One region of the Glutamicibacter sp. St.4D3 genome, then DNA from elsewhere that is predicted to be linked to it. Evidence: riboswitches for the same ligand, from Rfam matches in the RefSeq annotation. Region 1 holds a riboswitch; each other region holds the start of a gene.
The links. A riboswitch is a leader RNA that binds a small molecule or an ion and turns the genes downstream of it on or off. The one in region 1 is predicted to bind thiamine pyrophosphate.
Positions count from the first base shown of each region.

Region 2: it holds a riboswitch for thiamine pyrophosphate, as region 1 does, so the genes downstream of both, thiO (glycine oxidase ThiO) here and thiM (hydroxyethylthiazole kinase) in region 1, are expected to answer to the same signal.
Region 3: it holds a riboswitch for thiamine pyrophosphate, as region 1 does, so the genes downstream of both, AC6I21_RS11860 (ECF transporter S component) here and thiM (hydroxyethylthiazole kinase) in region 1, are expected to answer to the same signal.

Region 1 covers NZ_AP039380.1:47,062-56,397, forward strand. The annotation lists gene AC6I21_RS00235 (beta-phosphoglucomutase family hydrolase) at 1-662, shown strand, start outside; gene AC6I21_RS00240 (sugar porter family MFS transporter) at 673-2,079, opposite strand; gene AC6I21_RS00245 (uracil-xanthine permease family protein) at 2,140-3,432, opposite strand; gene AC6I21_RS00250 (bifunctional hydroxymethylpyrimidine kinase/phosphomethylpyrimidine kinase) at 3,467-4,909, opposite strand; gene thiE (thiamine phosphate synthase) at 4,906-5,547, opposite strand; gene thiM (hydroxyethylthiazole kinase) at 5,616-6,401, opposite strand; TPP riboswitch at 6,393-6,487, opposite strand; gene AC6I21_RS00265 (hypothetical protein) at 6,554-8,143, opposite strand; gene AC6I21_RS00270 (aldehyde dehydrogenase family protein) at 8,220-9,336, shown strand, end outside.
Region 2 covers NZ_AP039380.1:2,240,067-2,249,402, forward strand. The annotation lists gene AC6I21_RS10265 (GNAT family N-acetyltransferase) at 119-652, opposite strand; gene AC6I21_RS10270 (hypothetical protein) at 761-1,138, shown strand; gene AC6I21_RS10275 (ThiF family adenylyltransferase) at 1,160-2,308, opposite strand; gene AC6I21_RS10280 (thiazole synthase) at 2,305-3,123, opposite strand; gene thiS (sulfur carrier protein ThiS) at 3,129-3,383, opposite strand; gene thiO (glycine oxidase ThiO) at 3,527-4,639, opposite strand; TPP riboswitch at 4,636-4,748, opposite strand; gene AC6I21_RS10295 (GNAT family N-acetyltransferase) at 4,846-5,856, shown strand; gene AC6I21_RS10300 (OsmC family protein) at 5,952-6,386, opposite strand; gene AC6I21_RS10305 (GNAT family N-acetyltransferase) at 6,383-6,850, opposite strand; gene AC6I21_RS10310 (alpha/beta fold hydrolase) at 6,847-7,677, opposite strand; gene AC6I21_RS10315 (lysoplasmalogenase family protein) at 7,667-8,902, opposite strand; gene AC6I21_RS10320 (VOC family protein) at 8,957-9,336, opposite strand, start outside.
Region 3 covers NZ_AP039380.1:2,558,199-2,567,534, forward strand. The annotation lists gene AC6I21_RS11840 (chorismate-binding protein) at 1-1,100, shown strand, start outside; gene cls (cardiolipin synthase) at 1,115-2,608, opposite strand; gene AC6I21_RS11850 (aminodeoxychorismate lyase) at 2,769-3,644, shown strand; gene AC6I21_RS11855 (ATP-binding cassette domain-containing protein) at 3,702-6,041, opposite strand; gene AC6I21_RS11860 (ECF transporter S component) at 6,038-6,661, opposite strand; TPP riboswitch at 6,725-6,879, opposite strand; gene AC6I21_RS11865 (ECF transporter S component) at 6,986-7,606, opposite strand; TPP riboswitch at 7,673-7,829, opposite strand; gene AC6I21_RS11870 (DUF4235 domain-containing protein) at 7,957-8,199, shown strand; gene mnhG (monovalent cation/H(+) antiporter subunit G) at 8,290-8,649, opposite strand; gene AC6I21_RS11880 (MrpF/PhaF family protein) at 8,649-8,915, opposite strand; gene AC6I21_RS11885 (Na+/H+ antiporter subunit E) at 8,912-9,336, opposite strand, start outside.

The DNA.
Region 1 (9,336 bases):
CGCTGCTGCTGCACTACCACCCGCTGGTGATCTACCGTTTCCAGGTGATCAAGCAGGCGGACACGGTGCTGGCCCTGTGGCTGCGCTCCAGCGACTTCACCGATGCGGAGAAGCTGGCGGACTTCAACTACTACGACCCGCTGACCACCGGGGACTCCTCGCTCTCCGCGGCCGTGCAGTCCATCGTGGCCGCGGAGGTCGGCTACCGGGACCTGGCCTACGAGTACTTCCAGGCGGCGCTGAACGTGGACCTGGAGAACTCGCACCGCAACACCGCCGACGGGGTGCACGTGGCCTCCACCGGCGGGGTGTGGGCGACGCTGATCTACGGATTCGCCGGCATGCGCGATGACGGGGACGTGCTCAGCTTCGACCCCCGGCTGCCGGCCAGCTGGTCCACGCTCTCCTTCCGGCTGGCGTGGCGCGGCTCGATGATCACGGTGCGGCTGAACAGCGATTCCATGCGGCTGAGCATGGAGGGCGGGGCCACCTTGTACTTCGCGGTGCGCGGGAAGAACTACTCGCTCTCGGCCTCCGAACCGGTGGAGATCGAACTGGACGCCCACGGCCAGGTCCGCGAGGGCAAGCCCAGCATGGAGCACGTGGTGGCGCTGCACAGCGAGGACTCCGCCGACGTCATGCAGCCCCCGCGCGGGTTCTGACCCGCGCGGGCTAGAGCGTCATCTCCTCCAGCTTGCGTCCCTTGGTCTCCTTGACCATGAACAGCACGAACAGGAAGGAGAGCAGCGCGAAGCTGGCGTAGATGCCGTAGGCCAGCTGCAGCCCGGCCTCGGCCAGGGACGGGAACGTGGTGGAGACCAGGAAGTTGGTCAGCCACTGCGCGGCCGCCGCCACGCCCAGGGCCAGGGTGCGGATGGAGTTGGGGAACATCTCCCCCAGCAGCACCCACACCGCCGGGCCCCAGCTGGCGCCGAAGCCGATCACGAACAGGTTCGCGCTGATCAAGGCGATGGTGCCCCAGGCCCCGGGCAGGCTCAGCGCCCCGTCGACGGTCACGGCCTGGGAGAACGCGAGCGTCATGGCCCCCAGGGACAGGGTCATGATCCCGGAGCCGAGCAGCAGCAGCAGCTTGCGCCCCAGCACGTCGATGAGCGAGATCGCGATGATGGTCGCCACGATGTTGGTCACCGAGGTGATCAGCGAGATGGTGAAGGAGTCCGATTCGGCGAAGCCCACCGACTTCCACAGGGTGGTGGAGTAGTAGAAAATCACGTTGATGCCCACCAGCTGCTGGAACATCGAAAGCAGGATGCCGATCCACACCACCGGGTGGAAGCCGAAGCGCCCGATCAGATCGGAGAAGGTCTGGTGGCGCTCCAGGTGCACGGTGGCGCGGATCTCCTCGATCTTCTGCTCGGTCATGGCGCCCGGCTCCATGCCCACATCCCGGGACAGGACCTGGGCGGCCTCCACGTAGCGTCCGCGTTCGACCAGGTAGCGCGGGGACTCGGGCAGCCGGGCGGCCAGCACCCCGTAGACCACCGCGGGCACCAGCAGCGACAGGTACATCCAGCGCCAGGCCTCCAGGCCGAACCAGCCCACCGCGTCGGCCGAACCCATCACGTACACCAGCAGCGCGCTGGCCAGGAAGGCGATGAAGATGCCCACCACGATGCTCATCTGCTGCAGCGAGCCCAGCCGGCCGCGGTGCGCGGCCGGGGAGATCTCGGCGATGTAGGCCGGGGCGATCACCGAGGCGAAGCCCACGCCCAGCCCGCCCACGATCCGCCAGATGATCAGATCCACCGGACCGAAGCAGAATCCGGCGCCCAGGGCGGAGGCGCCCAGCAGGACGGCGGCGATGATCATGGTGCGCACCCGGCCCACCCGCTCGGCCACCACCCCGGCCACCCAGGCGCCGATCGCGGCGCCGATCAGGGCGCAGGAGACGGTGAAGCCGATGGTGACCGCGTTCAGCCCGAACTGTTCCTGCACCGCATCCACGGTGCCGTTGACGATGGAGCTGTCATAGCCAAAGAGCAGCCCGCCCAGGGCCGCGCCCAGCGCGATCCCGATCAGGCGGGCCGATATCTTGCCATCCGTTGTGTGTGAGCTCATGAGCCGATCGTAGCGCGTGGACGGTGCCAACCCTAGGCTTTCGCGTGCGCTGGTTTCCGGCTACCGCTGTTCGCCTGCGGCCGGGGCCGGGGCGTGGGCCGGATCGCTGCCGCGCCAGCGCGCCACCAGGGACATCAGGTGGTAGACCACCAGGGTGGCGATGGTCCCCAGCGCGATCCCGCCCAGCTGGAACTGGCCGAAGCTGATCTCGGAGGTGACCGCGATGGCGATGATCAGGCCCACCCCGGCGGTCATCAGGTTGATCGGGTTGCCGAAGTCCACCCGGTGTTCGATCCACAGCCGGGCCCCGATGATGCCGATCATGCCGTAGAGCACGATCCCGGCCCCGCCGATGACCCCGGCCGGGATGGTGCCGATCAGCGCCCCGAACTTGGGCAGGAACGCCAGCGCCATGGCGGCGATCGCCGCCACCCAGTAGGCGGCGGTGGAGTAGACGCGGGAGGCGGCCATCACCCCGATGTTCTCCGCATAGGTGGTGGTCGCCGAGCCGCCGCCCAGCCCGGCCAGCACCGAGGCGGCACCGTCGGCCATCAGCGCCCGGCCGTTGAAGCGGGACAGGTCCCGCCCGGTCATCAGCCCCACGGTGCGCACGTGGCCGATGTTCTCGGCGATCAGCACGAACACGGCCGGCAGGAACATCAGCGCGGTGTCCAGGTGGAAGCTGGGGGTGTTGAATTCGGGCAGCCCGAACCAGGGGGCGTCGGCCACCGGGGCGAAGTCCACCTGCCCCTGGGCCAGGGCCACCAGGTAGCCGAGCACCAGGCCCACCAGGATCGAGAGCCTGCCCAGCAGCCCCTTGAACACGACGGTGGCCAGCACCACGGCCAGCACCGTGGCGAAGGTGGTCAGCGGAACCCGCTTCATCGGCTCCAGGGTCGCCCCGGCCAGGTTCAGGCCGATCAGCGCCACGATGGTGCCCATCACCACCGGCGGCATCAGCGCGTGGATCCAGCCGGTGCCGGTCTTCTGCACCACCAGCCCGACCACGAACAGCAGCGCGCCGGTCATCACGATCCCGCCCAGGGCCGCGGACATGTCATGGCTGGACATGGTGGCCATCACCGGGGCGATCAGCGCGAAGGAGGAACCCAGGTAGCTGGGCACCTTGTTCGCGGTGATCAGCAGGAACAGGATGGTGGCCACCCCGGTAAACAGCAAGGTGGTGGTGACCGGGAAGCCGGTCAGCGTGGGCACCAGGATGGAGGAGCCGAACATCGCCAGGATGTGCTGGGTGCCGATGGAAATGGTCTGCGGCCAGTGCAGCCGCTCATCCGGGGCGACCACCTCACCGGGGGTGATGGACTTCCCGTCGCCGTGGATCGACCATTTCATGCGTGTTCCTCCTGATTATGGGCCGGGAAGTATCTTACGCTTCGGCCCCCGATTGCGCGAAAAACGCCAGCTCATGGCGGCTGGAGGTCTCAAAGGCCCGCCACATTGCCTGCCGGGTGCGTTCATCGGCCCGCCGGTAGGCGGCACGCACCATGCCGATCGCCGCCGCGGTGGCCGCATCGAACTCGGCGGAGGAGTAGGTGGCCAGCCACTGCCGGTAGGGGTGTTGCCCGTGCCCGGCCGCCGCCAGCCGGGACCCGACGTCCTGGTAGATCCAGTAGCAGGGCAGGATCGCGGCGATCAGCACCGGGTAGTGGTGCCCGGCCGCCGCCAGGTGGTTCACGTAGTTCGCGGTGGTCTCGCTTCCGTGCGCCGCGGTGTCCAGCGCGAATTCGCGGTGCAGCGCCATTTCCTCCTCGAACGTCGCCGAGGCGGCGGCGGCCCAGAAGCGCTGGGCGGCCGCGTCCGGGGCGATGATGCTGGCCTGGGCCAGCACCTGGGCGTAGCCGCGCAGGTACAGGGCGTCCTGGTTGATGTAGTAGTCGAAGTTCGCCCGCGGCAGGGTGCCCGCCCGCAGCTGGCGGATGAAGTCCAGCTCATCGATCCCCTCCCGGATCCCGGCGATGTCCTGCCACCACTGCTGCATCGGGTCCTGCGCCGGCGCCAGCCCCTGCCCGGACCACAGCCCGGCCAGGTGGTGCACCGGCCCGTGCCCGGCCCCCACTGACAGCTGCCCGGAGGCGGCGATCGCCTCGGCCAGGTACTCCTTGGCCGCGCCCAGCGCCGCCGCCCAGTTACCGCCGCGCGCGTACAGGCTGGCCAGGGCGCTGGAGAGCGTGCACCCGGTGCCGTGCGTGTTTTCGGTGTCGATCCGCGCGGCCGGGAAGTCGGCCAGCACCCCGGTGGCGTCCACCAGCGCGTCCGGGCACTGCTCCCCGCCCAGGTGCCCGCCCTTGGCCACCACCAGCACGTCGTGGGCGGCGGCCAGGCGCTGCGCCTGGGCCAGCACGCCATCCCAGGTGGTGGCGCGCGCTTCACCCAGCAGCACCGCCAGTTCGTCCATGTTCGGGGTCAGCACCGTGGCCCGGGCCAGCAGCCGGGACATCGCCTGGTGGGCCGCGTCATCCAGCAGCCGGTCCCCGCTGGTGGCGATCATCACCGGGTCGAGCACCACCGGCAGCCCGGCCGGCTGTTCGCCCAGCCACTGCTGCACCGCGTCGATGATCCCGGCGTTGGCCAGCATCCCGATCTTCACCGCGTCGATGCGCACATCGGCGACGATGCTGCGCAGCTGGGCGGTGACGAACTGCGGCTCAACGGCCTGCACCGCGTCCACGCCCCGGGTGTTCTGCGCGGTCAGGGACGTGATGGCGGCCATCCCGTAGCCCCCGGTCGCGGCGATCGCCTTCAAATCCGCCTGGATTCCGGCGCCCCCGGAGGGGTCGGAACCGGCGATGGACAGGATGTTGTGGATCATTTCGCCTCCTGCCAGGCGCGCAGCAGCCCGCCGGCGGCCGCACCGGGGTCGGTGCTGGAGCAGATGGCGCGCACCACCGCCATGCCCTCGGCCCCGGCCGCGCGCAGCGCCGGGGCGTCCTCGGCCTGCAGCGCACCGATGGCCACGCAGGGCAGCTGGGCGATCTTCCGGGCCCGGGCGAAGCCCTCGATCCCGATCGGGGTGGGGTGGTCCTTCTTGGTGGGGGTGGCCCGGATGGCCCCGACGCCCAGGTAGTCGATCATCGAGGCGTTCGCGTTCGCCGCCGCCAGCTGCTCATCGGTGGAGGCGCTCAACCCCAAGGTGGCGTCCCCGATCAGTTCGCGCACCCGCTGCACCGGCAGGTCCTGCTGCCCGATGTGCACCCCGGTGACCGCGGCCCCGGCGGCCCGTGCCGCCAGGTACACGTCCACCCGGTCGTTGACCAGCAGTTCGGCCCGGCCCGCGGTGAGCTGACCGGCGGCCAGGGCCAGTTCATAGAATTCGCGCGCGTTTTCCTCCTTGGCGCGCAGCTGGATCCACTGCACGCCAGCCTGCACGGCGGCCTGGATGACCTCAAGGGTGCGGTGTGGGGTGCAGCTGGCGGTGTTGGCGACCAAATATACGCCGAGATTTCGCATGATTGTCCTTAAACCGCCCCCTGCGGGGCCGGCGGGTTGACTCGTGGGCGGAATGAAGAATGAGGGATCTAGAGTTCCTCGATGCGCACCGCACCCAGTTCCTGCGGATCGGTCAGGGCCAGGGCGTCGAGGAACTGCGCGGCAAAGCTGCCCGGCCCCAGGGACAGGGCGGCGGCGCGTTCGGCGGCCCGCCCGTAATAGGCGTGGGCGGCCACGGTGGAGGTGAACACGTCCTGCCCGGCGGCGATCGCCGCCGCGGCGAACGCACCCAGGGCGCACCCGCCGCCGGTGACGCGGGTCAGTTCGATCCCGTCGGTGTGCACCATGACCGTGCGCTGGGCACTGACCACGGCGTCGGCCGGCCCGGAAATCGCGACCACCGCGCCGTGGCGTTCGGCCAGTTCCCGCCCGGCGGCGATGGCCGCGGCCACGGGGTCGGCCGAATCCACCCCGCGCCCGGTGGACTGGTGCCCGGCCAGGGCCATGATCTCCGAGGCGTTGCCGCGGATCAAGGCGGGGCGCAGCGAAACGATGCGCTGGGCGTAGCGCGTGCGCACCGGCAGCGCGCCAACGGCCACCGGGTCCAGCACCCAGGGCGTGTTGGCCTGGTTCGCGGCCTCGATCGCCTCATCCATGGCGGCCAGCTGTTCGGTGCTGGGGGTGCCCAGGTTCACCAGCACCGCGCAGGCGGTCTTCGCGAACGGCCCCGCCTCCCCGGGCAGGTTGGTCATGGCCGGGGCGGCGCCGGCGGCCAGCAGCGCGTTGGCGGTGAAGTTGGCGACCACGGTGTTGGTCAGGCAGAACACCAGGGGGCTGGTGTGGCGCAGTGAATGGATCACGGCAGGCAGGGTCATGTGCGACATCCCTCCGCTAGTTTGAACTAGTTCAGGTTCGACGGGTGTCATCTCAGTCGGCGGCGCCGACACCCCGTGTCACTCGTGACCGAGCGTACGCAATCGCCCACCCGTTGACAAACCTGTGACGCGCCGCACCGCGCCGCCCCCGGTCAGGGCCGGCCCGGCGCGCCCGGCGGTGCTGCAGGGCCGGCAGCAGCCGGGCGCCCATGTGCCGCTGCCGGGTGCCGTTCGGGGCCGGGGTGCGGGATGAGCAGCCGCGCCGGGAAGCACAGCACCGCCAGGCTGAGCCCGACCCATCCGTAGTCAAACCCGTAGCCGCAGAACAGCAGGGCGCCCAGGGCGGCGGTCACGGTGCGCAGCGAACGCAATTCGATCACCTGCCGGTACCAGCGCTCCCAGTGCCCATCCACCGCCCAGGCCACCTGCATCCGCCGGCTGGCCAGGCGCACGGCGGCGTGGGCCAGCAACAGCACCGCCACCAGCAGCAGGATGAACGCCGCCGGGGCGGTGACCAGCCCCCACAGGTAGTCCAGTGGCGGGCGCAGCAGGAAGTAGACGCTGGCGGCCATCAGCAGCCCGGCCACCGGGTAGATCCAGCGCGGCAGCGGTCCCCAGTGCCGGGGCCCGGTCCGACCGGCCTTGCCGTGCACGTACCCCATGCTGCTGCCGGTGATCACCAGGTAGAGCAGGGCGGCGCCGGTGATCAGCACCATCAGGTGCATCCCCGGCCGTGCATCGGGCAGGGCCTGCGGCTGCGGTGAGTGCGTGGGCCACAGGACGAGCAGCAGGATCAGTGAGGCGCCCAGCGCCAAGTACTGGGTGGCGAACAGGTGGTCGCGCAGGGCGCGCACCGGATGCCGCGGCACGGCGGTGACGCCCTCGAAGTTCTGTGGCGGGCGCCAGAACAGCATCACCAGGGCGACGCCGAGCACGGCGTAGTTCCCTACCGAATCCCAGCCGTCGCCCAGCGCGCGCAGCCGCTCAAGGTCCCCGTCCGCGGCCTGCTGGTGGAACCACCGGGCCTTGTAGTGCAGGGCGGCCGCGCCGTTGGCGGCCAGGACCACGGCCACGGTGCGGTACAGCCGGTTCAGCCACACCCGGCGCAGCATCCGGTTGTCGTGCCGCGAGATCCCCGGCAGCGGCCTGCGGCGCAGGATCACCAGGCTGGCCAGGAGGGTGGCGGCCACCAGCAGTCCCAGGCAGAGGGCCAGGTACGGCAGCACCTCGCCGGCCGGGCGCAACCCGTCGGCGGCCGGGATGAAGTAGCTCAGTTCCTCCCCGCTGAGCTCGCGCTGCGCGGTGGGAGCCCGGTAGGGCACATCGCCCGCCGCCCACAGCGCGGTGAGCGAGCCGGCCAGGACCAGGACGAGGGCCGCCACCAGCTTGCCCGGCACCAACCCGGTGCGCGGCTGCGGGTCGGCGCTGCGCTGCACGCGCGGCCCGGTGAACTGGGCCAGCACGTAGACGAACCCGACCCACAGCGCCGGGGTGGCGGCCCGCCCCACCGCGCCCGGCCAGCCGCCGGGCACCGCCTGCCCCTCCGCGCTGATCGGGTAGAAGGCATCGAACCAGTCGGTGGAGACGGCGGCGAGGAATCCGATGAGCGCGCACCACCGGGCGTACCGGCGCGCCTGGGACAGCAGGTTCCCGCTCCCGCTCGGGCTGAGGGCCCGCAGGATCAGCGCCACCAGGGCGGCGGCGACGGCGAACGAGCCCAGCGGGGCGCTCAGGTCGGTCATCGGCCCTCCTTTATCCAGCCCAATGTATCAACCCGGTGGCGCAAACGGGGGCCGGGGGATGACGTACGCTCGAGCCATGGGAATCTTCACCTCACAGCAGCCGCCGGAACCGGTCGGGGAAACCGCGCCGCCGGTCGACGAGCACCCGGGCAAGATCGCGGAGATGATCGCGCACCTGCGCCGCTCCGCCGACGCGCGCATCACCCATCCGCGCCGTTTCCGCGCCCAGCAGCTGCGGGCCCTGGAGAAGATGCTGGCCGAACGCGAGGAGGACTTCATCGCCGCGCTCGCCGAGGACCTGGGCAAGAGCGCGACCGAGGCGAAGTTCTCCGAGATCGACTTCCTGCGCACGGAAATCGACGTTGCCCAGCGCCACCTGGCCGAGTGGATGGACTCCACCTCGGTGAAGGTGCCGCTGTCGCTGCAGCCGGCGATGGCCAAGATCGAGCCGCGGCCGCTGGGGGTGGTGCTGATCATCGGCGCCTGGAACTATCCGCTGCAGCTGCTGCTGGCCCCGCTGATCGCCGCGATCGCGGCCGGCAACGCGGCGGTGCTCAAGCCCTCCGAACTGGCCCCGGCCACCTCCGGCACGATCGCCCGGCTGCTGCCGCACTACCTGGACCCGCGGGTGTACGCGGTGTGCGAGGGCGGGGTGGACACCGCCACCGAGCTGCTGGCCGCGCGCTGGGACCACATCTTCTACACCGGCGGGGCGCGGGTGGCGCGGATCGTGGCGCGCGCGGCCGCCGAGCACCTGACCCCCACCACGCTGGAGCTGGGCGGCAAATGCCCGACCGTGGTGGACAACCACCTGCCGGCCACCGCCAAGCGGATCGCGTTCGCTAAGTTCATGAACAGCGGGCAGACCTGCGTGGCCCCGGACTACATCCTGTCCATCGGGGACGCGGACGCGCTGGTTGACCGCCTGGCCAAGGCGATTAGCAGCTTCTACGGCCGGGACCCGATCAGCCACCAGGACTACGGGCGGATCGTCTCACGCCAGCACTTTGAGCGGCTCACCGGGCTGCTGGAGCACGGGCGGGTGGTCATCGGCGGGCAGAGCGACGCCCAGACCCTGCGCCTGGCCCCCACGGTGATGCGCGACGTGGAGCTGGACAGCCCGCTGATGACCGAGGAGATCTTCGGTCCGATCCTGCCGGTGATCGAAGTGGAGTCCTTCGACGCGGCCCTGC
Region 2 (9,336 bases), 1.2 Mb from region 1:
ATTTCGGGTCATAGGGATCGGGGCCACTTTTGACCCAGCTATTTATTTTACGCGCTGCCGAGAAGTCCTCCGGTTTTCTGTGGCGTATTGAACACAAAAAAACTTCGGGAACCGCGTTTCAGGCGGTCGGGACCCAGAACCTAAGCACCGTGGTGTCCCCGTTGTAGACGACGGCGGGTTGCGCCGCATCGGGCACTCCCCCACATCGTTCGATGGTAGCCCGGGACGCGGCGTTTGTCTCATTACAGGTAATCAGCGCCTGCTTTATCCCACGCTGGGCCAGCTCGGCGAGCGCGAAACGGCAGAGCCTGGTGGCCACCCCCTGGCCCCGGAAACCCGGTCGCACCCCGTAGCCGATGTGTCCGGCGAATTCGCGCAGGTAGTCGTTTAATTCATAGCGCACTCCGACACGCCCGACCAGCCGTCCGTCGATGAAACCACCGAAGGTGCCCGAGGCGACCCACCCGTCGGGAAGCCCCACCCCCTGGCGGTTGGCCTCCAACCTGTCCACAAAGTCCGCCCAGCTCTCCTTCGCCCCTCGGCCAACCAAAAAGTCGAAGTCATCGGCCTGAAGTTCGGCCTGGGCGGCCAGCGCCTGCTGCTCATCGGCCAGCTCGAATGGTCTGACCTGCCAGGACATTGTGTTCTCCATTCAGCCATTATTCGCGCCCGGGCCTTGAATCGTCGAATTTCTGCAGCCACACTGGTCACAATGGCGGCGCACCTGCCGGCACGGAGGGCGCCGGGAAGGAGCGGGAGCTTGACGATTCCCGATATCGGGCAGCGGCCGCGGGTTCCTGCCGCCACCCAGGTGCTGGTGCTCAGTGCCGCCTCGGCCCTGGGCTGCTACCTGCTGGCCCTCTCGCTGCCGGCCCCGCACACCTGGTTGCTGATTCCCTTTGCCACCGGCACCGGTCTGCTGATCGCTTTGGCCGGTGGCCTGGAACAGGCCTGGATGCGTATCCTGAGTGCCGTGCTGTTGGCGGCCTGTGTGCTCGCCGCGGTGCTGATCGGCTCCGCGGCCCTGTTTTCCTGGAGCTTCGCTCCGCTGGTGTTTGTGCACCTGCCCGCCGCGGTCGCCACCTGGATGCGCCGGCGCAAGGCGATGACTCCCCGGGCAGGGGCCGGCAGACGGTGAAACACTGCCGGCTCGCTGGCACTAGTAGACCAGGGTCCGGCCCCGAACCTGTTCGAACCACTGCACCGTTCCGCCCTGAAGGCTGAAGACCTGCGCATCCGGGCGCTCTTCGCTCAGGATGCGTGCGGCACGCTGGGAACGCACCCCGGACTTGCAGGCCAGCACCAGCTGGTCCGCCGTGGCCAGCCCATCCAGCGCCGCCCAGCCCTGCTCCGTCAGCCGTTCCAGGGGGATGTGCACGCTGCCGGGGATGCTTCCCATTTCGCGTTCCCAGGCTTCACGCACGTCCACCACCAGCACCTGGTTTCGTCCCTGCCCGTCCTGCAGTTGCCCGGCATCAATCTGCCGTACCGCGGCCGGCAGGGCGCACCCGTGCTCGTAGTCCTGCAGCTCGGTGACGGGCTGGCGATGCGGGTCCGCGGCAAAACGCAGGATGTCGGTGGTGGCTTGCAGGGCGTCGTAGCGCCAAAAGCGACCGATCAGGGGTTCCCCGATCCCGCAGATCAGTTTCAGCGCCTCGGCGGCCATGGTGGAGCCCACCACCCCGCACAGCGCCCCGAACACCCCGCCTTCGGCGCAGCTGGGCACCGAGTCGGCGTCGGGGATTTCCGGGAACAAATCGCGCAGCATCGGGCCGCGGCCCGGGGCAAAGACTGACACCTGGCCGCTGAAGCGGAAAATGGTTCCCCAGATCAGTGGGGTGCCGCTCAGCTCCGCGGCGTCATTGGACAGGTAACGGGTGGCGAAGTTGTCGGTCCCGTCCAGCACCAGGTCGTGGGCGGCGAACAGTTCCACCGCATTGTGCCGGGTGAGCTTGTCCACGACGGCGGTGAGGTTGGCCTGCGGGTCCAGGCGCAGCGCGGCCTGGCGCGCCGACTCCGCCTTCGCCCGGCCCAGGTCCTGGTGCCGGTGGATCACCTGGCGCTGCAGGTTGGAGGCTTCCACCACGTCATCATCGATGACGCTTAGCTGCCCCACCCCGGCGGCGACCAGGTAGTTGATGATGGGGGCGCCCAGTCCCCCGGCCCCCACCACCAGCACCCTGGCGTTGCGGATCCGGCGCTGGCCCTCGGGCCCGACCCCGGGCAGCGTCAGGTGCCGGGAGTAGCGGGCCAGCTGGTCCGGCGTCAGTTCGGGGCCCGGGGCCACCAGCGGTTCCAACGGGCTCATGAGAACTGTCCCGCCAGGCTTTGCATGGTGCCCTCGACCGGGGAGGAGGCCAGGGCCAAGTCCCGTTTGGGGATGCGCCCGGCCAGCCGGGCGGCCCGTCCGGCGCTGACCGCGTCCCGCATGGCCGTGGCCATCAGCGGGGCGTTGTGCGCCCGGGTTACCGCGCTGGCCAGCAGCACCGCCTCACAGCCCAGTTCCATGGCCAGGGCCGCGTCCGAGGCGGTGCCCACCCCGGCATCCAGGATCACCGGGACGCTGGCCCGGTTCACGATGGTGGCGATGTTGTGCGGGTTCAGGATGCCCAGCCCGGAACCGATCGGGGCGCCGGCCGGCATGATCGCCGCGACTCCCACATCATCCAGTCGCTGGGCCAGGGCCGGGTCGTCATTGGTGTAGGCAAAGACCTGGAACCCGTCGGCCACCAGCTGTTCGGCGGCGGTAAACAGTTCGATCGGATCCGGCAGCAGGGTGTGCTCGTCGGCGATCACCTCCAGCTTGATCCAGTCCGTTTCCAGGGCCTCGCGCGCCAGCCTGGCGGTGAGCACCGCATCGCGGGCGGTGTAGCAGCCGGCGGTGTTCGGCAACGTCAGCACGCCCAGGCGCTGGAGCATGGCGAACACCGAATCCCCACCGGCTGCGGCATAGTGCCTGATGGCCACGGTGGTGACCTCGGTGCCCGAGGCGACCAGGGCCTCTTCCAGGGTGCTTAGGGAGGTCGCTCCCCCGGTGCCCATCACCAGGCGGGAGCGCAGTTGTGCCCCGGCAATGCTGAAGACATCTTCGGGCGTGTGGGGTGCTTCGTTGCTCTGGGTCATCTTCCTCATCCTCCCTGTGCGGCGGTGACCAGGTCGATGCGCGCCCCGGGCGCCACCGTGTGGCTGGCCCAGGCGCTGCGCGGAATTACGTCCCCGTCGATGGCGAGGGCGATTCCCAGCCGGGAGCCGTCCACGGCCAGGCCTTGTTCGTTGATGAGCTTTTTGGTGTGCCCGGCGACGATGTCACGCACGGTGGCCCCGTCGGGCAGGTTCAGTCTCTGGCCGTTGAGCTGCACCTCGATCTCGGTGATTTCAGGCATTGCGTCTCGTGCCTCTCTTTCTGGTTGCTTTGGCTTTGTCTGGTGGCGCTCACCGGGGTGGCGGGCGGCGCCGGATGTCTGGGGTTGCCCGGGTTCGGGGCCGGCTGCGCGGCGGACAGGACCGCCTGATCGGGTGACCGGGATCAGTGGCTGGTGCTGCTGGCCGCGACCGGAAAGCGGTGCAGCCCCAACAGCCCACGGTGCGTCCCCGGGTCGGCGCCCAGCAGCAGGTCACTGGCGATCCGGGCGCCCAGGGGTGCCAGCAGGACGCCGTGGCGGAAGAACCCGTTGCTCACCACCGTGTGCGCGTCCACCCGGTCGATGATGGGCCGGTCATCGGGGGTGCCGGGCCGGGGCCGGGCGATCACCTCACGCAGGGAGGCGTCCATGATCCCGGGCACCAGGCGCCGGGCATCATCCAGCAGGGTGTACAGCGCCTCCACACTGACCAGGTCGTTGCCGTCCTCGCGGCTGCTGGCGCCAAGCACGATGCTGCCGTCGCTGCGCGGCACCAGGTACACGTTGCGCCGGTGCACCACCCCGCGCACCGTGTGGGTGAGCAGCGGGTGTAGGTGGGCCGGCAAGTGCAGGCGCAGGATGTCGCCGTGCACCGCCCGCAACGGCAGCCGCGGGGTGCCGGGCACCTGTCCCAGGCCCGTGGCCAGCAGCACCTGGTCCGCCTCCAGCACCCGCCCGGTCTGGGTGTGCACCCGCGCCGTGGCGCCGCAGTGCTCCACTTCGCTGACCTGCTCCCGGATCAGGTCCTGCCCAAAATGCTCGATGAGGATGCCGGTCAGCGAGCGCGGATCGACCTGGTGGTCCTCGGGGAATACCAGGGCTCCGGCGATGTTCCCGGCCAGGGCCGGTTCCCTGCGCCGCGCCTGGGAGCCCAGCAACATTTGGGTGGGCAACCCCAGCCGGTGGCGGACCTCCTCCAGCTCCGCCAGCGCCTGGCGGTCGGCGGCCTCGGCGGCGACGACCATGGTCGGGTTTTGCCGGTACGCCACCGTCGCACCGGTGGCCTGCTGCACGCGCGCCACCAGTTCCGGGTAGAGCTGCGCCGAGTCGGCCATCATCTGGTGCAGCCGGTCCTGTCCCCAGACGATTTCCGCGGCCGGGGCCAGCATGCCCGCCGCCGCATGGCTGGCGCCCCCGGCGGGGTCAGGGTCGCAGAGCGTGACGCGCACCCCGCGGCTGCGCAGTTCAAAAGCGGTACATAGTCCGGCGATCCCGGCACCAACGATCACGACATGCATCAGGGCACTTTCCTTCCTACGGCGGCATGACCCGCATCAGGTGTGGCGGTCGGCACGAAGCCCTCTCAGCCCGGATCAACAGATCGCGCAGGCTCCCGCGGAGTTAGAAGGATTATAGGCATGGTGCAGCTCACAAACACCAATTGCATGACGGCCGGTCCCGCCGGCGGGCCGCCGCACACACAACCCGTGGTTCACTGGGAGGCATGAACGCATCCGGCACCACTCACAACGCGCAGTCCTACCCCCGGCTCCTGGAGCGCAGCGACCCGTTGGCCCAAGAGCTGCTGGCCCTGGAAGAGCAGTTGCTCTCACCAGCGGTCCGGGGGGATGCGCAGCAGCTGGCTGTGCTGCTGCACGAGATGTTTGAGGAGGTGGGGGTCTCGGGCCGGCACTACACGAAGGACGAGATCATCGCGCTGTTGGCCACCCAAACGCGCACCGATAATCCCCCGGCCGCCCTGCACGCCCCGAGCCTGTTGGCCTTGTCCGAGCATCAGGTGCTGCTGCGCTGGCAGAGCACCGGGGTGCGTACCGCCCACCGTAGTTCCCTGTGGCAGTTGGAGCGGGGACGCTGGCAGCTGCTGTACCACCAGGGCACCGCCAGTGCCGTTGGCGCGCAGCAGCAGTCGACCCCGGCGCCACGCCCGGCCCCAGCCCCGGCAGGACTGGAAGCGACGAGGGCGCGTCTGCGCCCGCTGCGCCCCACCGACGCCCCGGCGGTGTTGGCCGCGTTCACCTCGGATGCGCAGATGAAGCGCCAGGGATCGGTAAGAACCCTGGATGAAGCCCACGCCTACATCGACCGGCTGCTGGCGTCCCCGCAGGAGCAGCGCCCCTACGCCATCGACGTGGACGGGACGCTGGTGGGCCTAGTGTGCGCGAGCCTGGACCGGGCCAACACGCTGGGCTGGTTCTGGTACTGGGTGGCCGCCGGATACCGCGGCCGGCAGCTGGCCAGCCGGGCCGCGGCCACCGTGGCTGATCACCTGCTCAGCAGTGGCGGCGTGCACCGGCTGGAACTGGGGGCGCGGGCGAACAATCCCGCGTCCCTGCGGGTGGCCCGGGCCGCTGGCTTCATCCAGGAGGGTGTGGAACGCGAAAAGTTCGTCATGGACGGCACCCGGGTGGATGTGCTGACCTTTGGACGGCTGCGCAGCGACCCGTTCCCGGCCATCGCCGCCCTGGAGCTGGAACCGGCTCCGGGCGAGGCATAGCTGCGCTGTATCCGCGGTTGGCCCCAAGCCGGGGTGCGCGGCCCGGAAAGGCGGGGGCGCCACCGGCATCAGCCGGCGGCGCCCCCCTCGCGTTCCTAGTTTTCGACCCGCGTGCTGGTCACCGGCGTGCCCAATTCCACGGTGCGTGAGACCGTGCAGTACTTGTCGTGTGAAAGCTTGATGATCCGGTCAACCATTCCAGCGGCCTTGCGCCCCTCCTCGGTGTCCGGGAACTTCAGGTCGAAGGACATGGAAATGTCCTTCATGCGGCTGGCCCCATCCTCGGTCACCTTGTATCCGGCGGCCTCCACCTTGAAGGTCTCCGGTTCACTGCGCCGGGTGGTGGCCACATCAACGTCAATTGACGAGCAGCCGGCAATGGCGGCCAGCAGCAATTCGACCGGGCTGAGCAGCCCCTCGCCCTGCCCGAATTCGATGCTGGCTCCGGTTTCGGTGCTGGTGGCGCGGTATTGGCGGCTGGTGGTGCGTTCGACGGTTACCGCACGTAATTCTCGTTTCTCTTCACTCATGACTCCATCCTGCCACTGTCCCCGCTGGGGTCGGAACCGGAAACGGCAAGCCGCAGCACCGTACCGTGGGGTACACCGTCCGTGGTTTCCGCCGGTGCGAACCCCACCGCGCGCAGGAACGCCGCGACGGCATGCTCCGGCTGACCCACCTCGACCTGCAGCTCAAAGCTGAGCGCTTGTGCGTGGCCGATAAGTGCCCGGCCCACGCCACGGCGGCGGTGCTCGTGGTGCACCCAGAGCAGGCAAAGCCGCGCCCCCTCCAGGGCCAGGGATCCAACAACCTGCCCCTCGCGCTCGGCCACCACCACGCGGGCGTTGCCCAGGTAGACGGCCTCCAGCGCCTGGGCCAGCCGATCCATGTCGGCGGCAGAGACCAACTCGCGTCCGGTTGCAGCCGAAGCCCGCCAAATCTCCAACAGCCCCGGCACCTCGTCCACCGTTGCGATCTCGCGTGTACTGATCATCGCTGCCCCTCCTGTTGCTGCCACCGCTTAACTTCTCCCAGCCAGTGCCGTACCGCGCACACCACCGCGGCCGGTTGTTCCACATGGACGTTGTGTCCGGCCCGCTCAATGACGTGGTGGCTCATCATTGGGTAGCGGCGCTGCAAGAGCCGGGCGTCCTGACTGCCCACAATATGGTCTTGCGCGCCGCTGATCACAACGACCGGGACCCTGAGCTGGGTCATGCGCCGCACGGGGACCGGGTCAAGGTCATAGCGCTTGGCCAGGCGCGCTATGGCCCGCAGGTTCGCGGATTCCGTTCCGGGCAGGATCTGGGCGGCGAAGCGCCGCCATGTTGCCTCGTTCTGCAGAACTGTCATGGTCCGAAAGTTTTCACGTGCCGGCAGAGGCAGGCGGGCCAGCAGCTGGGGATCTTCTTCCAGCACGGTGCGTGGCGGCAGGGTGCGCTCTTCGGTGCGCGGAAAGACCACCGGGGCCAGCAGCCCGAGCCCGAGGATGCGCTCCGGCATCCGGTCAGCTAGTTCCTGACAGAGCAGCCCGCCCATTGACTGCCCGAACGCCACGAACCGGCGCCGCCCCAAATGACGGTGTACCCAGTCCTCCAGCCAGTCGGCCAGCTCGGGCAGACCTCCCGGGGAGTGCAGGGGCGGGGTCGCGCCGTATCCGGGCAAATCCAGGTAGTGCCGGCGGAAAGCCGGTTCGGCGGCAAAGGCTTGATCCAGCATCAGCAGGTTTCGGTGATCCAGCCCGTTGCCGTGCACGATGACCAGCTCAGGTTCCTGCCCCGCCCCCTGCCCGAAGGTCGCCCCTGGCGGCCTACCCGGCATGGAGTCCAGCGGGCTCAGTTGCCTGGTTGTCTTCTTGGACTTTTCGGGCCACCGCCCACGCCAGCAGGCTTTGGCCGAGTACGTAGGTTGAGATGATCCAAAACCCGGAGACCGGGATTTGAAGATCGGTGAAGGAACGAAACGCGATCATCGCGTCGGAGGCGAGGAAGCTCGCCGCACCGGCACCAGCCAGCGGGCCCAGCCCGGTAGCAAGCACGGCCATGGTGCTCAGGGAGATTCCGTAAAGCAGCACCGGGAGCAGGAACTGGCCGGCCTGTGGTGCGCATCGCACGACCAAACCGGCCAGCGCCAGGACGTAGGGCGCCAAACCCCATGGCCGGCACAGCAGCGAGGTCGCCCGGTAGGGCCAGAAGGCGGCGATGTAGGTGCCCTGTGCGGCCAGGAAGGACAGGACCAGTGCGAGAAATCCGGGTTCTGCCCTCACAAAGCGTGGGATGGTGTCCCCCAACCAGGAAAAGACCAGTGCCGCGCTCACCAGCGGCACCAATCGGTGCTGGTGACCGCCGGTGGCGGCATGAAAGGCGGCAGCCAGGGCAGGCATCAGCAGTATTTGGGTCGCATCGGCCAGCAACCCGTCGGGTTCAAAGATCTGCACCCCCAGGTGCAGTGCGCTGCATAGACCAAGCGCACCAACACCAACCCAGACTCCCGGTGCGAGCCGTGAAGCTGCGGAACCCGAACCTGACCGGCCGCGAACACCGTCGCAAAGCCGGTGCTTCCCGGAAATTTCCCCGCACCCAAAGCTGCGCGATCCCACCCAGCGCGGCACGGATTCCTGGTACTCACGGTAGGCCTGGGGGTGAATTTTCTCCAGGGCCCGTTCCTCGGCCGGGATCTGTTTTCGGTCCAGCCACACCCACAGCCCGGCAGCCGGCAGCAGCCCCCAGGGGTTTTGGCGCCATAGTGCATGAGCGGTGACCACACCGGTTAGTCCCAGATACATCGGGTTTCTGGTGAACGCGTTGACCCCGTCGGTGACCAAGACGCTGGATTCCTCCGGCTGGGCGGGATCCAGGGTGGTTCCGGACTGTCGAAACCTTGCCACCGCGGCACCGGCTACGGCTGCTGCGCAGGCGGCCAGCCCAGTCGCCGCGATCTTCATGGTGCGGCTGGGCTGGGACGAGCGCGGCAGCAACCGCTGCGCAGCCACTGCCAGACCGGCGGCCACGGGAGGTATCAGACGGGGCACGTGAGGTAGGTCCATGTCCCTCATCCTACTTCGGTGACGAGGCACCCCAATAGATCCCCGGGTAAATAACTAGTGACTAGTCAGCACGCAAAATTCGTTGCCGGACGGGTCCTGGTAGACCCGCCAGGGCAGTTCTCCCCAGTCTGGGTGCAGTTCCCTGCCGCCCTTCTGACCAATCACGCCCGCCAGGACTGCAGGATCCTCTCCAGGATCCAACCGGATATCCAGGTGCCAGCGGTTCTTCTGCTCCCCCTTGGGCTGTGATTCGGCTGCGAACTCCAGCGTCGGGCCGCGGCCGGATGGGTGCCGCAGTTGGTCGTGCGCTGAATTCGCCGGCCGTTTCCATCCGGTCAGACACGCCCAGAACTCAGCATCGCGCCCCGGCTGGGCCGAGGCCAGCACCACCGTTGCCAAGCCGCCGCGGCTGTTGTCTCTTGCCTCCGATGGTT
Region 3 (9,336 bases), 830 kb from region 1:
CGCAGTGGGTGGGCTACCTGGGCTATGAGCTCAAGCGCGAGGTGGGTGCGGCGGATGTGGCGGCCCGGCTGCCCGATGGTTCGCTGCGCCCGGACGCGCAGTTCTTTGAACCGGACACCGTGCTGATTGTTGATCACCTGCGCGCCCGGCTGACCGTGCGCGCCCCAGGCCACCTGCTGGAGCCGACCCTGGCCCGTCTGCAGCGGCTGCAGCTCAAGGTGCGGGAGCCCGGGCCGCTGCCGGTGCCGGTGTTCAGCTGCCGCGACACCCCCGAGCAGTACCGGGACAAGGTGCGCCGGGCGCAGCACGAAATCTGGCAGGGCAACAGCTATGAGGTGTGCCTGACCACCGAACTGCACGCCACCGTGGAGCATTTCTCCGCCTTCGAGGCGTATAGCCGGTTGCGTGAATCCTCCCCGGCCCCGTTTGCGCACTACCTGCGCCTGGGCTCCCTGGAGGTGGCCAGCATCTCCCCGGAACGCTTCGTGAGCATCTCGGGCACCGGCAAGCTGCGCGCCGAACCGATCAAGGGCACCCGTCCGCGCGGCCAGGATCCCTCCAGCGATGCGGCGCTGCGTGAGGATTTGGCCTCCCATCCCAAGGACCGGGCCGAGAACATCATGATCGTGGACCTGCTGCGCAACGACCTGTCCCACCATGCGGTGCCCGGCACGCTGTCGGTCACCCGCTTGTGCGCCATCGAAAGCTACGCCACGGTGCACCAGATGGTCTCCACCATCGACGCGCAGCTGCGAGAACCGGCGCTGGCCGCCGCGGCGCTGCGCGAGGCCTTCCCGCCCGGGTCCATGACCGGGGCACCAAAACTGTCGACCATGCACATCCTGGACCGGCTGGAGGAAAACCGGGCGCGGGGACTGTACTCCGGGGCGGTGGGCTACCTGGGCGCAGATGGCGGCGCCGACCTGGCGGTGGTGATCCGCACCCTGGTCTGCGACCGGCTTGGGGACGGGTCCTGGCAGCTGAGTCTGGGGTTGGGCGGGGCGATTACCGCGGACTCGGATCCGCAGGAGGAATGGGATGAGGTGCGCACCAAGTCGGTGGGCGTGCTCAGCGCCTTGGGGGCGCGCTTCCCGTACTAAGGGCGGTGCCGCTCCTACTGCAGGGTGGCGGTCAGCCGGGCGGCGTTGTCCACCCAGCGCTGCAGCCGCGGACGCTTCTCCCACTCCTCCAGGGTCAGTTCCTTGGAGATGCTGCGGTAGTGGGCCTGCACCTGGTTGACCTGGTCCACCGTCTGCGCGCCGAGCAGCATGACCGAGATCTCCATGTTCAGGCTGAAGGAGCGCATGTCCATATTCGAGGATCCCACGACCGCGACCTCGTCATCGACGGTGAAGCACTTGGCGTGCAGCACCATCGGGGCCGGGTACAGGTAGATGCGCACCCCGGCCTCCAGCAGCACCTGGTAATAGGACTGCTGGGCGTGGTGCACCAGGAACTGGTCCCCGGACTCGCATACGAACAAATCCACCTCAATGCCGCGCTGCGCCGCGGTGGTGATGGCGTAGAGCATTGAATCATCGGGCACAAAATAGGGGCTGGTGATCTTCAGGCGTTCGGAGGCCGAATAGATCAGCGTGTTGAACAGGCGCAGGTTGTTCTCATCCTCATACCCCGGCCCGCTGGGCACCACCTGTCCCACGGTCTCCCCCGGCACATCGCTGGCCGGCAACGGGTAGCGGGCGTCGGTCAGGTCCTGCAGCACGTCATCGGTGTCGGCCTCCTGCCACCAGTCGGTGGCGAAGACCACGTCCAGGGAACGCACCAGCGGGCCGCGCACCTGGATCATCAGCTCCACCCATTCACGCCCCACCTTGTGCGAGCTGAGCCGCTTGTAGCCCGGCTCGATCAGGTTTTGGCTGCCGGTGAAGGCCACTTCCCCGTCCACCACCAGGATCTTGCGGTGATTGCGCAGATCCGGGCGGCGCCAGCGGCGCCGGAACGGGGCCACCGGCAGCATCCGCTTCCATTCGATGCCCGAATCCTTCAGCCGCCGCTTCAGCTGCCCGTACCCGGCCACCCGGGCGGTGCCCAGGTGGTCAAACAGCAGGCGCACCACCACCCCGCGCTTGACCGCGGCCTCCAGGGAATCCAGGACCGGGCCGACGAAGTCCGGGTCATCGCCCATGATGTAGAACTGGATGTGCACGAATGTCGTGGCCTTGTCGATCTCCCGGCGCATCGCCTCCAGCGAGGCACGGTAATCGGAGATCACCTCCACCTCGTTCCCGCCCTCCAGCGGCAGCGCCCCCAGGGTGCGGTTGAGCACCGCGGCGGACTCAATCCATTCCTCATCACTGTGGAATTCGACCGGCGAATCCATGTGCGAGGTGGCCTGCAGGATTGCCTCATTGGCGCGGCGCTGCTTCTCCAGGCGCCGGCGGGAGAGGCGCGGGTTGGCAAAGAGCAGGTAGAGGATCAGCCCCACGACCGGGATGAAGAAGATCGCCAGCAGCCAGGCCATGGCGGTGGTGGGCCGGCGGTTGCCCGGAACCACTCCGATCATCACGATACGCACCACGATGTCGAAGGTCACCGCCAGCGCCCAGACCGTCGGGCCCAGCTCCCGCAGGAAGTTCTCACCTAGCATCATGCGGCCAACTCCTGCCCTCGTGCTTTCCACCGGGGTGTCTTTCCCGCGGTCATCGTGCGTTTTGCCTATCGCTAGACTACCCAATTCCCCGGTTCAAGGCGGTGTCGGTTGCGGCGAGTTATCCGAAGCACCGGCGGGATTCGATAATCTAGTACCTATGAGTTCATTGGTTTTCCTCGATCCGTCCTATCCGGCCGGTCGACTGGCGGACATTTACGCGCCGCAACTGCCCGTGACCGCCCAGGGTGTTTCCCGTGGTGACGGTATCTTCGAATCGATGCTCTACAAGCACCAGAGCGTGCGCAAGATCGACGCGCACCTGGCCCGCCTGCAGTCCTCGGCCCAGCTGTGCGACCTGGAGATCCCCGACGAGATCCAGTGGCGTGCGGCCATTGACACCGCCATCGCGGACTTTGATGCCACCGGCGGGGCCGATGAGGCCGTGGTGAAGCTGGTGGCCGCCCGCGGGGACGCGGACAGCGACCCGGCCCTGTGCTGGGTGACCGTCACCCCGGCCCCGACGCTGGGCCAGGCCCAGCGGGATTCGGGTGTGGACGTGCTGCTGCTGGATCGCGGCTATGATTCGAAAATCGCCGAACGCGCGCCCTGGCTGCTGATGGGAGCCAAGACGCTGTCCTACGCGGTGAACATGGCGGCCCTGCGCTATGCGCGGGCCCACGGTGCCCATGATGTCATCTTCACCTCCTCCGACGGTGCGGTGCTGGAGGGCCCGACCTCCACCGTGCTGATGGCCCAGCGAGATGGGCAGACCAAGCGCCTGCTCACCCCGCTGCTGGAAACCGGGATCCTGCCGGGCACCACCCAGGCGGCGATCTTCGCTGCCGCCGCGGAGGCCGGCTGGGAGTTGGGGTATGGTCCGCTGCGTCCCGAGGACCTCTACCAGGCCGACGTGCTGTGGCTGGTTTCCTCGGTGCGCCTGCTCACCCCGGTGAATTCGCTGGACGCCAAGCCGCTGCGCTTCGACGCCGAACTGCACGCGGAGCTGAGCGAACTGGCCGATCACCTGGCCTAACCGAGCACGCAAAACGGGGGGAGCAGTCCATGGACTGCTCCCCCCGTTCTTGGTGCGCTATCCCCAGACCAGGCTCCAGGTCCCGGCCAGCACGGCGGCGGCCACCGCCAGCGCCCCCACCCCGAGCCCGGCACCGATCACCAGCACGTCACGCCCCCCGAAGTCCGGGGTGCGCAGCCAGCTGCGCCGCCCGGCGCCGAAGCCCTTGGCTTCCATGGTGATGGCCAGTCGCCCGGCCCGTCGGATCGCCTGCACCAGCAGGGCCAGCACCTGCCCCAGGTTCGCGCGCAGGCGCTGGGCCGGGGACCCGAAGTTCCCCACCCCGCGCGCCCGGCGGGCCAGGGTCAGGGTGGTGAACTCCTCCACCAGCAGGCCCAGCAGCCGCATTCCGGCCAGCGCCCCGAGCACGAAGCGGTGCGGCACGCGCAGCTGCTGGGACAGGGCCGAGCCCAGGTCGGAGGGGTTGGTGGTGCTCAGCAGCAGCACCATCGGCACGGCCATCGCCATGGCGCGCATGCCGGTGGCGATGCCGCCGGCCAGGGAGCCCTCGGTGATGGTGAAGACCCCCAGGTCCAGCAGCAGCGCCCCGGAGTCCTCCCCGACCAGGCTGATCCCCCAGGCGGCGGTCAGCCCGGCCAGCAGCAGCGGCCAGGCGCGCAGCAGGAAACGTGGGATGCTCAGCCGCGCCAGCGGCAGCATCAGCAGGGTCGCGGTGATCACCACCAGGCCCGAGACCCAGTCAATGGTGGCCACCAGCGGGATGGTGGTGGCCACGATCGCCGCCAGCTTCGCCAGCGGGTTGCGCCGGGCCAGCCAGCTGTCGCCCACCGCGGATCCCAGCAGCGGGTCCGGTCCGGAGGCCTCGGCCCGCGGGGCGGGGGCCTGCAGCTCAAGTTCCCGGGCGCCCAACGCCCGGGCGAAGTGCCCGTCATGGGTCACCGCGATCACGGCGGTGCCCTGCTCGATCACCTCGATGAGCAGCTCGGCCACCTCCCGCCAGGTGTTCGCGTCCTGCCCGAAGGTCGGCTCATCCAGGATCAGCACGTCCGGGCTGGCGGCCAACACCGTGGCCACCGAGAGCCGGCGCTTCTCCCCGCCCGAGAGCGTGTACGGGTTCGCCTCGGCCAGGTGGTCCAACCGCAGCCGGGTCAGCAGCGCGGCGGTGCGTTCGGCGATCTGCTGTTCATCAAGCCCGGTGCCGTCCTGCCCATCCCGTTCCCCCTTCGCCCGGCGCGGCCCGTAGGCCAGCTCGTCGGCAACGCTCTGGGTGACAAACTGGTGTTCGGGTTCCTGGAAGACCGTGCCGATGCGGGCCACCAGCTGCCCGGCCCGCCAGAGGAACGGCTTGTCCCCCGCCTCACCGGCCAACAGTTCAGTGGCGTGCAGCCGGCCGCTGGCCGGCTGCAGCAGCCCGCCCAGGGTCAGCGCCAGGGTCGACTTGCCCACCCCGTTCGCGCCGCGGATCACCAGTGCGCCGCCGGCGGGCAGTTCCAGGTCCACCGCCGCGGTCAACGGGGCCTTCTTTGAACGCCTGGCCTGCAGCTCGCTGGCCCGCAGCAGTTCACCGCCCGGGCTGGTGCGTGGGGTACGGGTGTGCGGGACGTAGCCGGGCACCCAGATCCCGGCCTCGGCCAGCTCCCGGCGCAGCGGCTGGTCGCTCAACAGCGCCTGCGGGGCCACGTCATGGCTGATCCCGCCGCCGGGCTCCAGCACCAGCACCCGGTCCACGTGTTCCACCCAGGTATCCACCCGGTGCTCGACCACGATCAGGGTCGCTGCCGTGCGCGCGGCGGCGTTGAGCACCGCGTCGCGTACCCCCAACGCGCCCTCCGGGTCAATGTTGGCGGTGGGTTCATCCAGCAGCATCAGCCCCGGGCGCATGGCCAGGATCCCGGCCAGGGCCAGGCGCTGCTTCTGTCCCCCGGACAGCTGCTGGGTGGGGTGTTCCGGCGCCAGCTGGCCCAACCCGACCGCCTCCAGGGCCAGGGGAATGCGCCGGGAAATCTCCTGCGGGTCCACCCCGAGGTTTTCCGCCCCGAAGGCCACGTCGTCTTCCACCCGGGCCTGCACGATCTGGGTTTCCGGGTCCTGCTGCATCAGGCCCACACCCTGGCGCGGCCCGAACGCGTCCTGCTCCCCCACCAGCAGCTGCCCGGTGCACCCGGCCAGCTCGGAAACGTCCAGGACCCCGGCCATGGCGTGCAGCAGCGTGGATTTGCCCGCGCCGCTGGGTCCCAGCAGCAGCACCCGCTGCCCGGCCGGAACCTCCAGATCCAGGGCGTGCAGGGCCGGTTGCTGCCGGTCGGCGTGCTTCCAGCCGAACCCGCGCGCGCTCACGGACAGGGCACCGGATTCCAGCTGGGGCAGCGCGGCGTGGTTCGTGATGCCGGCGGTCATTGCTTCGCCCGCCCAAAGACCGGTTCACGGTTCGCCCTGCGGCTGGGCAGCGCGGAAAGCGCCCCGGTGGCCGCCAGCGCGCGGGTGGCGAAGTAGGACAGGATGCCGGCAATCACCAGGCCGGAGAGGCTCATCGCCGCCACGTGGAAAAGCTTCATGCCCGCGGTGTATTCCGCATAGTAGGCCATCAGGTAGGCCTCGCTTAGCGCACCGAACAGTCCGGCGCCCAGCCCCGCCAGCATCGCCACCCCAAGGCTCCACACCCGGTAGCGGAAGAGCGCGAACACCACCTCGGCGCCCAGCCCCTGGACAATGCCGGAAACCAGCACGGTGATGCCCCACTGCGAGCCCAGCAGCGCGGAGATCACCGCGGCCAGCAGTTCACAGTACAGGGCGGCGCCGGGCTTGCGGATGATCAGGGCCCCGAGCACTGCCGGGAAGAGCCACATCCCGGCCACGAAGGCGCTAGCCGGCGGGAAGGCCACAAAGGCCAGGGAAATGAAGCCGTAACCGGCGTTCCAGCCCCAGAACACCACGCCCGAAGCCACGGCGATCACCGAGGCGACGACGATGTCGGCGACCTTCCACGAGCTGCTGGCCCGCAACGGTGTTGTTGTCACTTGAATATCCTCCTGAATCAGGAGGGGAGCATGTATGCGAACCGGGGCGCGTCCCCGGGGGCATACCTGAGATTCTCGACTTCCTTCGCCGGTACTAGCCGGGGCAGGTTCGAGGGTCTGCGATCTATCGCACTCTCAGCGTCTTTTACCCTTACGCCTGCCGTGACGCGCCTGGCGGCACGGCAGCGGGCTGGTATGACGCTCCCCTGTCGGTTTATGTCTGCGTTGCCACCATACCCCAGGATGCCGGTCGGGCAGAACCCGCACCGGCGACCGGTTTGAGGCGGACGTCATATTGCTCTTGCTCCGGCCGCCAGGCGCCGCCTAGCGGGAGCGGGTGAGCACCGGTTCCCGGTGGGCCCGACGGCTGGGCAGGGAGGCCAAGGCACCGGTGTTGGCCAGCATGCGGGTGAGGAAGAACGAGCAGATCCCGGCGATCAGCAACCCGGAGACGCTCATCGCCGCCACATGGAACAGCTTCATCCCGGCGGTATAGTGCACGAAGTGGGCGGTGATGTAGGCACCGTTGAGGGCGCTGAGGAAGCCGGAGCAGAAACCGGCCAGCATGGCGGCGAACAGGTTCCACACCCGGTAACGCAAGAGCGCGAACACCAGCTCGGCGCCCAGCCCCTGCAGCAGCCCGGAGACCAGCACCGTCAGTCCCCAGTGGGTGCCCAGCAGGGCCTCGATGATGGCGGCCAGCAGTTCGCAGTACAGTGCCGCACCGGGCTTGCGAATGATCAACGCCCCGAGGACCGCGGGGAACAGCCACATGCCCGAGAGCAGCGCGCTGGCCGGCGGGAACGCGGCGAAGGCCAGCGTCACGAAACCGTAACTGGCGCTCCACGCCCAGAACACCACGCCCGAAGCCACGGCGATGACCGAGGCGATCACGATGTCCGCGACCTTCCATGAGGTGCCGCCGGTTCGCTTGGTTGTTGCCATTTTCTTCCATCCTCCTGGTTCAGGAGGGGAGCACATGCGGATGCGCAGGGAGCTGTCCCTGCCGCACATCTGAGATTCTCGACTTCCTTCGCCGGTACTAGCCGGAGCAGGTTCGAGGGTCTGCGATCTATCGCACTCTCAGCGTCTTCCACCGGTCCCCGGCCACCGGCGTTTGCTGCGCGGTGAGCCTCGGGGACGGTATGACGCTCCCCTGTCGTTTCTTGTCAGCAGATTGCCCCGGCGATCCGTGGATCACCCGATGCCATGTCTGCGATGCCACCATAGCTCAGGATATGCTTTCGATAGAAAGAGAAGTCCCCATGCGAACAGGAGCGCGAAGAATGAAACCAATGATGAAGCTGCTCGCCACCGGCATTTCCCTGGGAGCCGGGTTTGTCGGCAGCAAGCTGGTGGACCGCCTGTGGAAGGGATTCACCGGCAATGATGCCCCGCGCCACGGCCAGGAAGCCGAAGCCGAAGCCTCGATGCGCCAGGCCCTGGCGTTCGCCGTCTTCTCCTCCGTGGTGGCCGCAATCATCCAGGTCCTCACCGACCGCGGCACCCGCAAGGCGTTGGCCAAGCTGAACAAGTAGTTCCCCGGCGTTTGCGCCGTGGACAGGCAGGGCCTCGGAGCACCGTGATGCGGTGCTCCGAGGCCCTTGTTCGTGGTGCCGGCAGTGGCGCTAGTCCTTGTTCTGGCGGCTGGCGTTCTCCACCACGGTGCGCAGTTCATCGCTGTACAGCGTTTCGCGCTTCACGTGCTTGGTGCGGTACCCGGAACGGCCAATCATGTGCGCGGAGACCGGTGCGGTTAGCAGCTGCACGCCCCAGGCCAGGGCGAGCACCGGCACCACCTGCCAGGAGCGCAGGTGGATGGCCAGCCCGATGAACAGCAGCAGGAAGCCAAGCACCTGGGGCTTGGTGGCCGCATGCATCCGGGTGAGCAGGTCGGGGAAGGTCAACAGGCCTATGCCGGCGATCAATGACATCAGCGAGCCGACGATCATGCAGCCGGCGGCCACAATTTCCAGGAACTGATCCATCACGCATTCCTCTGGTCGGAAACGAACCGGGAGACGGTGACCGAGCTGATGAAGCCGATGGCGCAGGCGATCACCACGAACAGGATGTGGTTGGTGTGCCGGTTCAGGTACATTTCCAGGCACAGGGCGGCGGAGATGATCAGCAGCATCACATCCAGGGCCAGCACCCGGTCCAGGATGGAGGGTCCGCGGGCGACCCGGATCAGGCAGGCCACCGCACCCACCGAGAGCAGCACTCCGCTGATTCCCACGATGATGTAGCTCAACGCTTTGCCTCCTTGGCCTTCTGGCGGGCGCGCTGGGCGATGTCCTTGCGCACCTGCTTGACGTACTCGTACTCGTCGTGGCTGCCGATGGCCATGATCACCCGCCGTTCGATTTCATGGATCTTCGCCCGGGAGCGGGCGACCTTGATGGCGTTGGAGGCGTTGAGGTAATGCAGGTACAGGGTGGAGCTGCGACGGTCCACCTCCACCACGAACGATCCGGGGATCAGGGTCAGCACGTGCCCGACCGTGGTGACGATCAGGTCCGAGTCGGTGTGCAGGCGCACCGCAATGATGGAGCTGCGGGTCTTCTGGCGCCGGAAAAGCGCCAGGTAGGAAACCTCCAGGCTGGCCGCCACCACCTGCATGATGAACCAGCCCAGCAGCAGGAAGCAGTACCACGGGTTGATGCGCCCCGACA